Regions from separate parts of the Pseudarthrobacter sp. S9 genome, predicted to be linked through region 2. Evidence: riboswitches for the same ligand, from Rfam matches in the RefSeq annotation. Region 2 holds a riboswitch; the other holds the start of a gene.

Region 1 (6,531 bases), 1.3 Mb from region 2:
GCTTCCGCATTTCTTCACGGATGTCCGGGTGGCCGACCCCGCGGACCCTGCGGCCGGTCCGGCGGCGCCAGGGACCGTGGGGGAGATCCAGATCAAGGGTCCCAATGTCATCCACGAATACTGGAACCGGCCCGAGACAAACGCCGATTCCTACACGGATGGCGGATGGTTCAAATCAGGGGACATGGGCTACAAGGATGAGGACGGATTCGTGTTCATCTCCGACCGGCTCAAGGACATGATCATTTCCGGCGGCGAGAACATCTACCCGGCCGAGGTGGAGCAGGCCATCACCGAACTTGACGCCGTCGGCAGCGTCGCCGTGATCGGGGTACCCGATGAAAAGTGGGGCGAAGTGCCGCGGGCCGTGGTGCTCCTGCGGGAGGGGGCGCAGCTGACCGAAGAACAACTGCGGGCACACCTGGACGGCAGGCTGGCGCGCTACAAGATCCCGAAGACAGTGGTGTTCGTGGACGAGATGCCCCGGACGGCCAGCGGCAAGATCCGCAAAGCGGACCTGCGGAAGCTGATCCCCGGCCACATGTGACGGCGGTGGCCGGAGGTCGGCGGTGACGCGGCCTCCGGCGCCGGCACCTGTCGCCGGCTTCTCCTGCGTCGGCTTTCTGGCACCGGCTTCAGTCGACGGTGAAGATGCTGATGACCACGCGGCCCGGGTGCCGGACACCGGTCCCCGCGGTGAGGCGGGTGTTCAGCCAGTCCAGGCCCGGGGAGGCGGTGGCGAGCCGGGGCCAGCACCGGAAATAGATCCTGGAGGGCCCGGCGCGGGCGCTCTCGGTGAAATCCGCCAGCTGACCCGGGCCGGAGGGCCGACCCGGGGACGCGCCCTTCGGCGACGGTCCGCGGTGGCCTGCGCCGGGACTTAGTGGATCAGCGCCAGCAGGACGCCGACGGCGCCGAACAGCACGCCAAACGTCCGGTTTAGGATCAGTTGTCCCCGGGCGTCGTGGGTGAAGCGCTGGAAGGACGTGGCCGCCGCCGCGAAGAAGAACCACATCACCAGGATGTCGATCACGATCACCGTGGCGGACAGGACGAGGTACTGCGGCAGCAGCGGCTGCTCCGTACGAATGAACTGGGGCATGAACGCCAGGAAGAAGACCACGGCCTTGGGATTGAGCAGGTTGACCCACAGGCCGCGGCGGAACATGGAGAGCGCCGGCTCATTCCGCAGCGCGGCGGCCTTCTCCCGGTCCAGATCGGGCTTGTGCAAGAACTGGCGGATGCCCAGGTAGACCAGGTATGCTGCGCCGGCGTAGCGGATGACGTTGAAGGCCACCGGGGAGCTGGCCACGAGCACCCCGACCCCCAGCGCCACGATCAGGATGTGGACAATCAGTGCGGCCTGCTGGCCCAGGATGCCCCAGATGGAACGGCGGAACCCCGAGTTCAGGGAATTGCTCATGGTGTTGATGGCGCCTGCGCCGGGGGTGAAGCTGATCAGGACGCCGGCGCCGGCCAGGGCCAGCCAAAGGGAGGGTTGCACCAGCCAAGTTTACGCGGGAGGCGCGCCGATTTACCGCGCTTCAGCCGCTAGCCGGTCCGGAGGCCGTAGGTGAGAACCATGTTTCCTTTGCTGGTCTGCTGCGATTCCTGGAGTTCCAGCCTTGTCAGAGGGTCGCCGTCTTCAAAGAGCCGCCGGCCCTTTCCCGCAATCACGGGATGGACCATCAGCGTCAAGGAGTCGAGGAGGCCCGCGAACAGAAGCTGGCGGACCGGGGAGATGCTGCCGAACACGCCGATCTCGCCGCCGTCGCTGTTCTTGAGCGCGGCCACGAAGTCCTCCAGGGGGCCCTCGATAAGGCGGGAATTCTGCCACCCGAGCTCGCCGGACAGGGTCCTGGAGGCGACATACTTCCGCAGGGGATTGATGAAGTCTCCGAAAGGATCTCCGCTTGCGGCACTGGGCCAGTACCCTGCCCACTCCTGGTACCCGACGCGGCCGAGGATGGCGGTGTCCACCCGGCCAATCATCTGGCCCATCCCGGCGCCGAGCTCATCATCAAAGCTGTCGAACTGCCAGAGATTGGGGGCTTCGACCACACCGTCCACGGAGTAGAAAAGGCCGGCCGTCAATTTGCGCATTGGTGTTCTCCTCAGAGGGTGAGTCCTTCCTGCACCCTATCGGCAGATCGGAAGGCAGGGAATGATCCGCGGGGGAAAACCTTCCGGGGCTGCCCCGGACGACGGCGCGGTGCCGCCGGCCGGGGCAGCGTCCGGCTGGCCGGGCCAGCCGCGCGGATCAGCCGTTGGAGCTGGAGCCGTCCGTGGCGGGGGCGCTGGAGTCTGCGGGACCCCTGCCGCCGCCGGGGCGGCCCTGGCCCTGCTCCTGCGTTCCGGTGACGGTGAAGTTCTCATCGAGCAGGACGGTGGCCTGGGTGCCGTCGGCCTTCGTGATGTGGGCTTCGTAGGTGGCGCCGTCGGCGTCGGTCTCCATCCGCTCGATTGTCGCATCAGGTTGGGCTGCCTTCACGGCCGCCTCGACCTTGGCGGCGTTGTCCCCGGTGAGGATCTCCTCCGTCTTGCCGTTCGCCTGGTGCTGCCCACGCGGGCCGGCGGTGCCGCCGTCGGGCATTCCGTATCCGTTGCCGTAACCGCTTGCGGCGGTGGCGGGGCTCGACGACGAGGTGCCGGTGGCGTCGTCGGCCATCGCGGGGAGGGCTGCCGCCCCGATGGCGCCGCCGCTGATGACCGCGGCGAGCATGATGCCCGCGGTGGTCTTGTTGATCTTTGCCATGTGAAACTCCTTTGCTGGGGCCCGGATCCCGGGCCGGCCGAGGTTTCGGCCTGGGACCAGCTTCAGCTGTGGAGTTATCGCCGCGCTTTCCGGTGGCTGTGCCCGTGCTGTGAGTGCCTGTGGGGTCTGCCCGGAGTTGGGGTCTGACCCCACATCGATTGCTCCGCAACGGCCCTTTTGGGGGCTCAGAAGGGCCGTTGCGGAGCAGTCGATGGGTAGGACGACGACGTCCATGATGACGCGCCCCTTGATCTTCTCCGCCACGCCGCGCTAGACGCGGTTGCTCCCCGTGACACTGGCGGTCACCCCGGGCTTCGCTGTCTCAGCGTTCATTCGAGATTCCCTGGTTAGCGCCGACGTGGACAAGGGCTTCGGCTTGCTGGCTATGGAGCCCGGGCAGGATGTCCAGGCTGTTAAAGCTGTAAAGATGGACTCCGGCCACGAAGTTGCGCATCAGAGCCAGTTCGGAGATCAGGCTTTCTGGCGAGTATCTGTTACCCACCAGGAGGCGGCGGGACAGCGGGCCCTGACGGCTGAGGAACTTCAGTGATGTGCCGACTCCGATCTTCCTTGCCAGTGGAATGAGTTCGCTCCGTGCGATGGGACCGGCTACGCCCGCCCAGACCGGCAGCTGAAACCCTTCTCGTCTCAGAAGCTGCACGTAGCCGCTGATCTTGGGTGCTGCAAAGCACATTTGCGTCACCACGTGGGAGGCCAGATGCTGTTTGTCGAGCAGCGAATCAAGCAGACGCAGTTGACTGACCTGCGGATGGCCTTCGGGGTACCCGGCCACTCCAATTGACATGCTGCCTCCCGATATGTCTGCGATGTCCTCCATGAGTGAAATGCTCGACTCATAAGGGCCGGCATAGTGGGGGGCATCACCGGCAATCGCGAATACCTCAGTTATTCCGGCGACTTCGCAGTCCCTCAGTATGCCTGCGAGCTGTGAACGGTCGCTCAGGCTCCGTGCGGCCAAATGCGGAACTACTCGGTATCCGTGGGAAGCCAACTGAAGCGCAGTGCGCATTGTCCGTCCGACTCCGTGATGCGGCAGGCATGTCACAGTGACCGTCGCGGAAGTGGGAAGCAGTGCATTGATCCTGGTGACTATTTCGTCCCCAGGGATTATTTCCATGCGGGTGGGAAGAACGGTGTCGATGTCGGCCTGGCGACGCGCGTCGAGATGCCGATCGGCAAAGTTTGATGAAAGTGATGGAACCGTCATGAGGAACTCCAGGGTATGGCCGGCGCTATATGCGCCGGAGCGGACCGGGTTCCTCCCCGCTCTGTATTGGACCTGAGAGATTCCGCGCAGCCATGATTTCGCAGGGGCTCCGCTTGCACCGTCGGTGAGTCCGGGCTTTCGCCTGACTGCTTTCCAGAGTTGCCTCGCCGTGGCGGTACATGGGCCTGAGAGATTCCTGGGGAGGATTTGCTCCTACGGCGCCTGCCCGGTTGATGACTGGGAGGACTCTCCCGCCACGGTTCGAAAGGCATATTCAGTTGTGTCAAGGTCGGACCCGCAGATCCGTGGCACCGGCAGCCACGCGTCTCTTGACGCGAAGCCGCCGGCGCCCAGAGAGCCCACGAACACCCGCTGGCCGTACCATTCCAGTACGGAATAGACTGGGGCCCGCAGGAAATCGAGGGAGCGGGAGGAGTCAGGTATCTTCTGGTTCTGGAAGCGGAGTCAGCGAAGGACGACTGTCCGGTTCCCTGACAAAATGATTCTTCCCTCAGAGTGCCAACGTACTGCGTTTGTGAGTGCTTTACATTCGGCGTCCCTGCCGACCGTCACGAGGTCTGAGGGGCTGAAGGTGTGGTCGACCTCGATCACCTGCTGGGCAATGATGGGTCCCTCATCCAGCTCCGAATTTACGTAGTGCGCCGTTGCGCCGACTGTTTTGACTCCCCGTTCGTAGGCCTGGTGATAGGGCTTGGCGCCCTTGAAGCTGGGCAGGAAGGAGTGGTGGATGTTGATGGCCTTGCCGGCGAGCCGGGCCGTAAGGTTGTCGCTGAGAACCTGCATGTAGCGGGCCAGGACGACCAGCTCAACATTGTATGTGTCTACTAGTTCGAGCAGCTCGGATTCCGCTTCTTGCTTTGTTTCCTGGCTCACGGGGATGTGGTGGAACGGGATTCCGTGCCAGGTGACAAGATCCTCATGGTCTTGGTGGTTGGATACAACCGCGACGATCTCGACTGGCAGTTCGCCGCTGCGGGCGCGGAAGAGCAGATCGTTAAGGCAGTGGCCATACTTGGAGACCATGACCAGGATTCGTTGCTTTCGGTCATGGGGCTCCAGTCGCCAATTCATTTCCCATTTTGCAGCCACCGGAGCGAAATCCTGTCGGAGTTCTTCGCGGGTTGAGACGCTGCCAGTTGAGATGAAGTGCACCCTCATGAAGAAGTGCCCTTCTTTTTGGTCGCCGAACTGTTTGATGTCGATGATGTAGCAGCTGTGGTCCAGGAGAAATTCGGCAACTGAGTGAACAATCCCGGGCGATTCGGCGCAGTCGAGTGTGAGCACATACTCCGCGGTCACCGCCTCCGAGCGATCGAGTGCCGGGCTGTTGGACTGTGCTGTCGTTTCTGTCCTCATTGTCCGTCAACCGTGACTTTGCCAAGGAGCTCCGGGGCAGCATTTTGCTCCGACCGGAGCTCGTCCTGGAACGTCGCGTAGCGGGCCAGATGGGCGGGACGGCGGCGCAGGACGGACCAGGCGATGCCGAGCACGATAAACCAGACCGGCGTGACCAGCAGTGCGGTGAGCGTGTCTGCCTGGGTGGTCAGCGTCCAGAGCACGAAAGCGAAGAACGCGAAGACCACCCACACCATCGGGATGCCGCCGGGCATCTTGAACTTGGACTCGGCATGCAGCTGCGGGCGGCGCTTGCGGAAGGCGAGGTAGCTGGCCAGGATGATCGACCAGACAAAGACGAAGCAGACCGCGGACACGGTGGTGACCATGTCAAACGCCTTGCCGATGTCCTGTCCGGCATACATCAGCACGACGCCGGAGAGCAGCAGAACACAGGACAGGAACAGGGCGTTGCGGGGAACCTTGCGGCGGGAAAGGCCACCGAAAAGGGCCGGCGCGTCACCCTCCTGGGCCAGGCCATAGACCATGCGGGACGTGGAGTAGATGCCGGAGTTGGCCGAGGACATAGCCGAGCTGAGCACCACCAGGTTGACCACCGTGGCGGCGGCGCCCAGGCCGGCCAGCGAGAACATGGCAATGAACGGGCTGTGCCCGGCGGCGAACTGGGTCCAGGGCGTGACGGACATCAGGATGATCAGGGCGCCCACGTAGAAGAGCAGCACACGCACCGGGATGGAGTTGATGGCCTTGGGCAGGTTCTTCTCCGGGTCCTTGGCCTCTGCGGCCGTGGTGCCCACCAGCTCAATGCCTACAAACGCGAAGACGGCAATCTGGAAGCCGGCCACGAAGCCCATGAACTCGTTCGGGAAGAAGCCGCCATGGCTCCACAGGTTGGTGAAGCTGGCCGGTCCGGCGTCGGACTGGAACCCGCTGAAGATCATGAACAGACCCACCACGATCAGCGCCGCAATGGCGATGATCTTGATGAGGGCGAACCAGAACTCGGTCTCACCGAAAGCCTTCACGGTGGTCAGGTTCAGCAGCAGCAGGATGGCGATGGTGGCCAGGCCCGGGATCCACAGCGGGAGCCCCGGCCAGAGTTCCGGTGAGTACCCGGCGATGGCTATGACATCCGCGATTCCGGTGATCACCCAGCAGAACCAATAAGTCC
Region 2 (6,531 bases):
GAGTTCATCGCCAAGCTCGAGCAGTACGCCTGGATGGTGAATGCCGAGATCATGCGGGCCTCCGCCAGCGTGACGACGCCGGACGCAAAGTAGCAAAGCGCTCCAGTTAGGTCCTCCAGTACGGCTATCCACGCACTGACGTAAGTCCACGTAATGCAGTCCACAGCGTCCGGCGCCGGGTTCGTCCCGGCGCCGGACGTTTCCGTTTAACCCTTGACAGCCGCCGCGCTAGGCGAATACTTAAGTATGTGCTTAACAATCAGGCGAATCATCCGGTAAGCGACCGGGAGCTCGACGGCGTTTTCCACGCGCTCGCCCACCCCACCCGCCGGGCCATCGTCGTCCGGCTGTGCGAGGGGCCCGCGACGGTCTCGCAACTGGCGGAGCCGTTCGGGATGAGCCTGCCCGGGGTTGTCCAGCACCTTCAGGTCCTGGAAGCCAGCGGCCTGATCCGCAGCGAAAAGATCGGCAGGGTGCGCAGCTGCAGCATCGACCCTGCCACGGTCCGGCGCGCAGAAAACTGGCTGGGCCAGCGCCGGACGCCCGGGGAGCGCCGCCTTGACCGGCTTGAGGACTTCCTGAATGCCGACGCGGAACCCGCAGACCCTGCCCGTCCCGCGCCCGGCCCGGCCCGTCCGCCCCGGCCGCCGGGCTGACAGTCAAGAACAGTCAAGAACAGTCAGCCAAGAACAGTCAGCCAAGAACAGACAACCAAGAGGAGTACGCCATGAGCACCCCAACCACCCACGCCAGCTTCAGCCTGGAACGCCGGCTGAACGCCCCGCCGTCGCGCGTTTTCCGCGCATTCTCCGAGCATGCGAGCAAGAAGAAGTGGTTCGCCGGACCGCCCGAATGGAACCAGGGCGAATCGAGCCTGGACTTCCGGGTGGGCGGACGCGAGACCGACGTCGGCGGACCCGTCGGGGGCTTCGTCTCGACCATGCATGCGGTCTACCACGACATCGTGGAGAACGAGCGGATCATTTACACCTACGAGATGCTCCTGGACGGGGAGCGCATGTCCGTCTCGCTCAGCACACTGGAACTGGAACCCGACGGCGACGGCACCCTGCTGACCCTGACCGAGCAGGGCGCCTTCTTCACCGGCACCGCCGCCCGCGACGCGGCCCAGGTGGAAGGCCGCAAGGAGGGCACGAACGGCCTGCTCGATGCCCTCAAGGCCTACGTCGAGGGCAGCTGACCCTGGCTGCCGGCGCGGCGGCACCGGAACCGGTGCCGCCGTCGGACGCCACCGGCTACTTGGCGGTGGGCACTTTTCGGAGGACGACGGCGGCGAGCACCGATGCTCCCGCCATCAGTACCAGCGCGATGGCGGCCGTGACGTGGACGCCTGATTCGAAGGCAACACGGGCGGCCGCCGTCACCGCCTCCGCCACGGGGGCGGGAAGCGTCTGCGCGAGCTCCACGGCGCCGGCGAGGGTCTCGCCGGCTTGGCTCGTGGCGGTGTCCGGGGCGAGCTCGAACACCCCGGCGGGCAGCCGCAGGTTGTGCTGGTACGAGGCCGTCAGGATGGAGCCAAGAATCGCCGTGCCCAGCAGGGAGCCCACCTCGTAACCGGTCTCGGAGATCGCCGCGGCCGCTCCGGACTTATCCGCCGGGACGGCCCCCAGGATCAGATCGTTGGAGATCGTCTCGGCAGCGCCCACGCCCAGGCAGAGGATCATCAGGGCCGTCAGCAGCAGGGCCGGGCCGTTGCCATGGTTGCCGAAGGCCACCAGGAAATAGCCTGCGGCGCTCAGCAGCAGGCCGCCGGCCACCACGAAGCCGGGCCGGACCTTCCGCACGAGCGGCACCACCAGCAGGCCTGCCGCGACGGTGGCGATGAGGGCCGGGACCATGGCGACGCCGGACGCGGAGGGGGACTGGCCCTCGATCAGCTGCAGGTGCTGGGCCAGGAACAGGATGAAGCCGTTGTAGGAGAACAGCGCCAGGACGTTGGCGGTGATGGCGGTGCTGAAGACCCTGTTGCCGAAGAGGCTGACATCCAGCATCGGGGCCGTGGTGCCCCCGCGGGCCAGGGCCTGCTGGCGGCGGATGAACATGTACCCCATGACCAGGCCCAGGCCGATGCTGGTGAGGGGCTCGAACGCCAGGCCGTGGGAGGCGAGTGCCTTGACGCCGTAGACCACCGGCACCATGACCAGCAGCGACAGGATGATGCTGGGCACGTCCACCCGGCCGGGTTTGGGGTCGCGGGATTCCGGAATCAGGGCCGGGCCGAGCAGCACCAGCGGCAGGATGATCGGCACTGCCACCAGCAGGACGGCTCCCCACCAGAAGTGCTCCACGAGCCAGCCGCCGGCAATCGGGCCGAGGGCTGCGCCGCCGGAGAAGCCGGCCGCCCAGATGGCCACCGCCAGCCTGCGCCGGTTGGGCTCCGGGAAAATGTTGCGGATCAAGGACAGGGTGGAGGGCATCAGCATGGCGCCGAAGAAACCAAGCCCCGCCCGGCCGGCAATCAGCCATTCGGCGCTTGGTGCGAACGCGGTGGCGGCCGAGACGGCCGCGAAGCCGGTGCTGCCGATGAAGAGGAGCTTGCGCCGGCCGATCCGGTCGCCCAGGCTGCCCATCGCCACAAGCAATCCGGCGAGGGCCAGGGGGTAGGTGTCGACAATCCAGAGCAGTTCCAAGCCGGAGGCATCGAGGCTGCGGGCGATGGCCGGCAGGGCGAAGGTCAGGGCGGTGTTGTCCACGGCCACCAGGAGTACCGGGAACATCAGCAGGGCCAGGGCCAGCCAGTCGCGCCACGGTGCCCGCGGGCGGCTGCCCGACTGGGTGCCCGTACCGATGCTGGTGCGGCTCGCGGTAATGGATGCGTTGCTCATAAAAGATAACTATACCGTCTGGACGGTAAAGTTAAGAAATGCACGCCGACACGGGCATGATAGGAACCATGCCCAGAAAACCCGTCGCCCGCGAAGCCGTCCTTGACGCCTTCGAATCCCTGCTGATCGAGGAGGGTGAACGCGCCGCGACGCTGGATGCCGTCGCGAAGCGGGCGGGCGTCTCCAAAGGCGGCCTGCTCTATCATTTCCCGACCAAGGAGGCGATGATCTCCGTGCTGCTCGAACGGCTGGACCGGCTCCTCGCGGAGGATCTCAAGGCCATGGCGGCTGCTCCGCAGGGTGCCGCGGCGTATTTCATCAAGTCCTCTGTGTGGGCGGGCACCGCGATGGACCGGGTTTTCGTGGCCGCCACGCGGCTGGCCGAGGTGGCGCACGAGGAGACCCTGCGCCGCTTCGCCGCCGGACAGGCGAGCTGGCTGGACCTGTTGGCGGGCGACGTCGGGCCTGGCATGGCCAAAGCCGTCCTGTACATGGGGGACGGGCTGTACTTCAATGCCATGCTCACCCGCGGCCCGGGCGGCCAACTCCCCGAAGTCGACGCCGACGTCGAGAGCCTCCTGGCCGCCGTCGAGCGGCTGCGCGGCTGAGGGGCCCGTCGGGCCGGACGCGCCTCACGCCCGGCGTAACCCGGACGCCCGGCGGTTTGCGGACGCGGGCCCGGCGTAGGACAATGGGAGCTGTGACTGTTGTCACGAGCAATTGAATATGCCTTTGATCTGCGGCGGGAGAGTTCTGCTTGTAGGTACAAGCAGGCGCCGTAGGAGCAAACCCTCCCCAGGAATCTCTCAGGCCCATGTACCGCCGCGGCAAGGCAACTCTGGAAAGTAGCAGGCTGTCCTCTGACATGCTGTGCTCACCGACGGTGCAAGCGGAGCCCTGCAAACGCACGGCTGCGCGGAAACTCTCAGGTCCAATACAGAGCGGGGAGGAACCCGAATCACTGTGGCGTACCCTGCGCCGCCTGAGTTATGGAGTTCCTTGTGACTGTTACTTCCGCCTCCACGTCCTTCGTTGACCGGCACATCGGCGCCCGCCGCCAGTCCGACGTCGACGCCATGCTGAAGGCTGTCGGCTACGACACCGTCGATGCGCTGGTGGACACCGCCGTTCCCAAGGACATCCGGCAGGACTCACCGCTGCGGCTGGCCGAAGCCCTCAGTGAAGTGGAGGTCCTCGCCGAGCTGCGCATGCTGGCCGCGAAGAACAAGACCGCCGTGCAGATGATCGGGCAGGGCTACTATGACACCCTCACCCCGGCCGTCATCCGCCGGAACATCCTCGAGGCGCCGGCCTGGTACACCGCCTACACCCCGTACCAGCCGGAAATCTCGCAGGGCCGGCTTGAGGCGCTGCTGAACTTCCAGACCATGGTCCAGGACCTGGTGGGCCTGCCGATCGCCAATGCCTCCCTGCTGGATGAAGCCACCGCCGTGGCCGAGGCCGTGCTGATGATGCGTCGCGCCAACAAGAATAAGACGGCCCATGACGGCAAGACCGTCCTCGACGCCGACTGCCTGCCGCAGACCATCGCGATCGTCAAGGGCCGCGCCGAGGCCCTCGGCTTCGAAGTCGAGGTCGCCGACCTCTCCAAGGGACTGCCCGACGGCGTCATCAACGGTGTCGTCCTCCAGCAGCCCGGTGTCTCCGGCCGCGTGTTCGACCACGCCCCGATCATCGCCGACGCCAAGGAACGCGGCGCCCTCGTGACCGTCGCAGCGGACCTGCTGTCCCTGACGCTCATCACCTCCCCGGGCGAGCAGGGCGCCGACATCGCCGTCGGATCCGCCCAGCGCTTCGGCGTCCCGCTGTTCTTCGGCGGCCCGCACGCCGCCTACATGGCCGTCCAGAAGGGCCTCGAACGGTCCATGCCCGGCCGCCTCGTCGGCGTGTCCAAGGATAACGCCGGTGTCCCGGCCTACCGCCTGGCACTGCAGACCCGCGAGCAGCACATCCGCCGCGAGAAGGCCACCTCCAACATCTGCACCGCCCAGGCGCTGCTGGCCATCGTGGCGTCCTTCTACGCCGTCTACCACGGCCCGGACGGCCTCAAGGCCATCGCCGAGACCACCCACGGACACGCCCGGAGCATCGCCGCCTCGCTCAAGGCCGCCGGCCTGGACGTGCTGCACACCTCGTTCTTCGACACCGTCACCGTCTCCGTCCCGGGCAGGGCGGAGCAGATCATCGCCGCCGCCGAGGCCAAGGGCATCAACCTGCGGGCCATCGACGCGGACACGGTCGGCATCTCCGCCGATGAGGCCACGACGGCGGCCATCGTCGCCGACGTCGTCGCCGCCTTCGGCGCCACGGCCGCGGACACAGCGGCGGACGTTTCCGGCTTCGGCCTGGACGCCGCCGTCGTACGCACCTCGGACTACCTGCAGCACCCGGTGTTCAGCACGCACCGCTCCGAGACCCAGCTGCTGCGCTACATCCGCCGCCTCTCGGACCGCGACCTGGCCCTGGACCGGACCATGATCCCGCTGGGCTCCTGCACCATGAAGCTGAACGCCACGGCCGAGATGGAAGCCATCTCCTGGCCCGAGTTCGCCTCCATCCACCCCTTCGCCCCGGACTCCCAGACCGCCGGCTGGCGCGAACTGATCGAGGACCTGGAAGCCCAGCTGACCGAGATCACCGGCTACGACCAGGTCTCCATCCAGCCCAACGCGGGATCGCAGGGCGAGCTCGCGGGCCTGCTGGCCATCCGCGGCTACCACCTCTCCCGCGGCGACGCCCAGCGCAACGTCTGCCTCATCCCGGCCTCGGCCCACGGCACCAACGCCGCCTCCGCAGTGCTCGCCGGCATGAAGGTGGTCGTGGTTGCCACCGCCGCCGACGGCACGATCGACCACGCCGACCTCACCGCCAAGATCGAGGCCAGCAAGGACGCCCTGTCCGCCATCATGATCACCTACCCGTCCACCCACGGCGTGTACGACGCCGATGTGCGCGAGGTCTGCGACGCCGTCCACGCCGCCGGCGGCCAGGTCTACATCGACGGCGCCAACCTCAACGCGCTCGTGGGCCTGGCCCAGCCCGGCCTGTTCGGCGGCGACGTCTCCCACCTGAACCTGCACAAGACCTTCTGCATCCCGCACGGCGGCGGCGGCCCCGGCGTCGGACCGGTGGCAGCCAAGGCCCACTTGGCGCCCTTCATGCCGGGCAACGCCGCGGATCCGGCCAACGGCGCCGACGGCACCCCGATCTCCGCCTCCCGCTACGGCTCCGCCGGCGTCCTGCCGATCTCCTGGGCCTACGTGAAGCTCATGGGCGGCAAGGGCCTGACCGACGCCACCAAGTCCGCGCTGCTCGCGGCCAACTACATCGCGGCGCGCCTGAACGACTTCTTCCCGGTCCTGTACACAGGCGAAGGTGGGCTCGTCGCCCACGAGTGCATCCTGGACCTGCGCGAACTCACGGCCAGGACCGGCGTGACCGCCGAGGACGTCGCCAAGCGCCTGATCGACTACGGCTTCCACGCCCCCACCCTGGCGTTCCCGGTGGCCGGCACCCTCATGGTGGAGCCCACCGAGTCCGAGGACCTGGTGGAGATCGACCGCTTCATCCAGGCCATGGTGTCAATCCGTGCCGAAATCGACCAGGTCGCCGACGGCGACTTCACCATCGAGAACAGCCCGCTGCGCAACGCACCGCACACCGC

The links. A riboswitch is a leader RNA that binds a small molecule or an ion and turns the genes downstream of it on or off. The one in region 2 is predicted to bind glycine.
Region 1: another riboswitch for glycine. It lies ahead of ACQCSY_RS11510 (methylenetetrahydrofolate reductase); the one in region 2 lies ahead of gcvP (aminomethyl-transferring glycine dehydrogenase).

Annotation. Positions count from the first base shown of each region.
Region 1 is NZ_CP189576.1:2,407,605-2,414,135, forward strand. It holds gene ACQCSY_RS11485 (long-chain-fatty-acid--CoA ligase) at 1-547, shown strand, start outside; gene ACQCSY_RS11490 (DUF3237 family protein) at 636-809, opposite strand; gene ACQCSY_RS11495 (LysE family transporter) at 881-1,504, opposite strand; gene ACQCSY_RS11500 (dihydrofolate reductase family protein) at 1,552-2,103, opposite strand; gene ACQCSY_RS11505 (hypothetical protein) at 2,261-2,755, opposite strand; gene ACQCSY_RS11510 (methylenetetrahydrofolate reductase) at 3,078-3,983, opposite strand; glycine riboswitch at 4,147-4,247, opposite strand; gene purU (formyltetrahydrofolate deformylase) at 4,449-5,360, opposite strand; gene cycA (D-serine/D-alanine/glycine transporter) at 5,357-6,531, opposite strand, start outside.
Region 2 is NZ_CP189576.1:1,124,626-1,131,156, reverse strand. It holds gene ACQCSY_RS05260 (Dps family protein) at 1-93, shown strand, start outside; gene ACQCSY_RS05255 (ArsR/SmtB family transcription factor) at 249-656, shown strand; gene ACQCSY_RS05250 (SRPBCC family protein) at 728-1,201, shown strand; gene ACQCSY_RS05245 (MFS transporter) at 1,257-2,846, opposite strand; gene ACQCSY_RS05240 (TetR/AcrR family transcriptional regulator) at 2,915-3,454, shown strand; glycine riboswitch at 3,580-3,678, shown strand; glycine riboswitch at 3,680-3,796, shown strand; gene gcvP (aminomethyl-transferring glycine dehydrogenase) at 3,836-6,531, shown strand, end outside.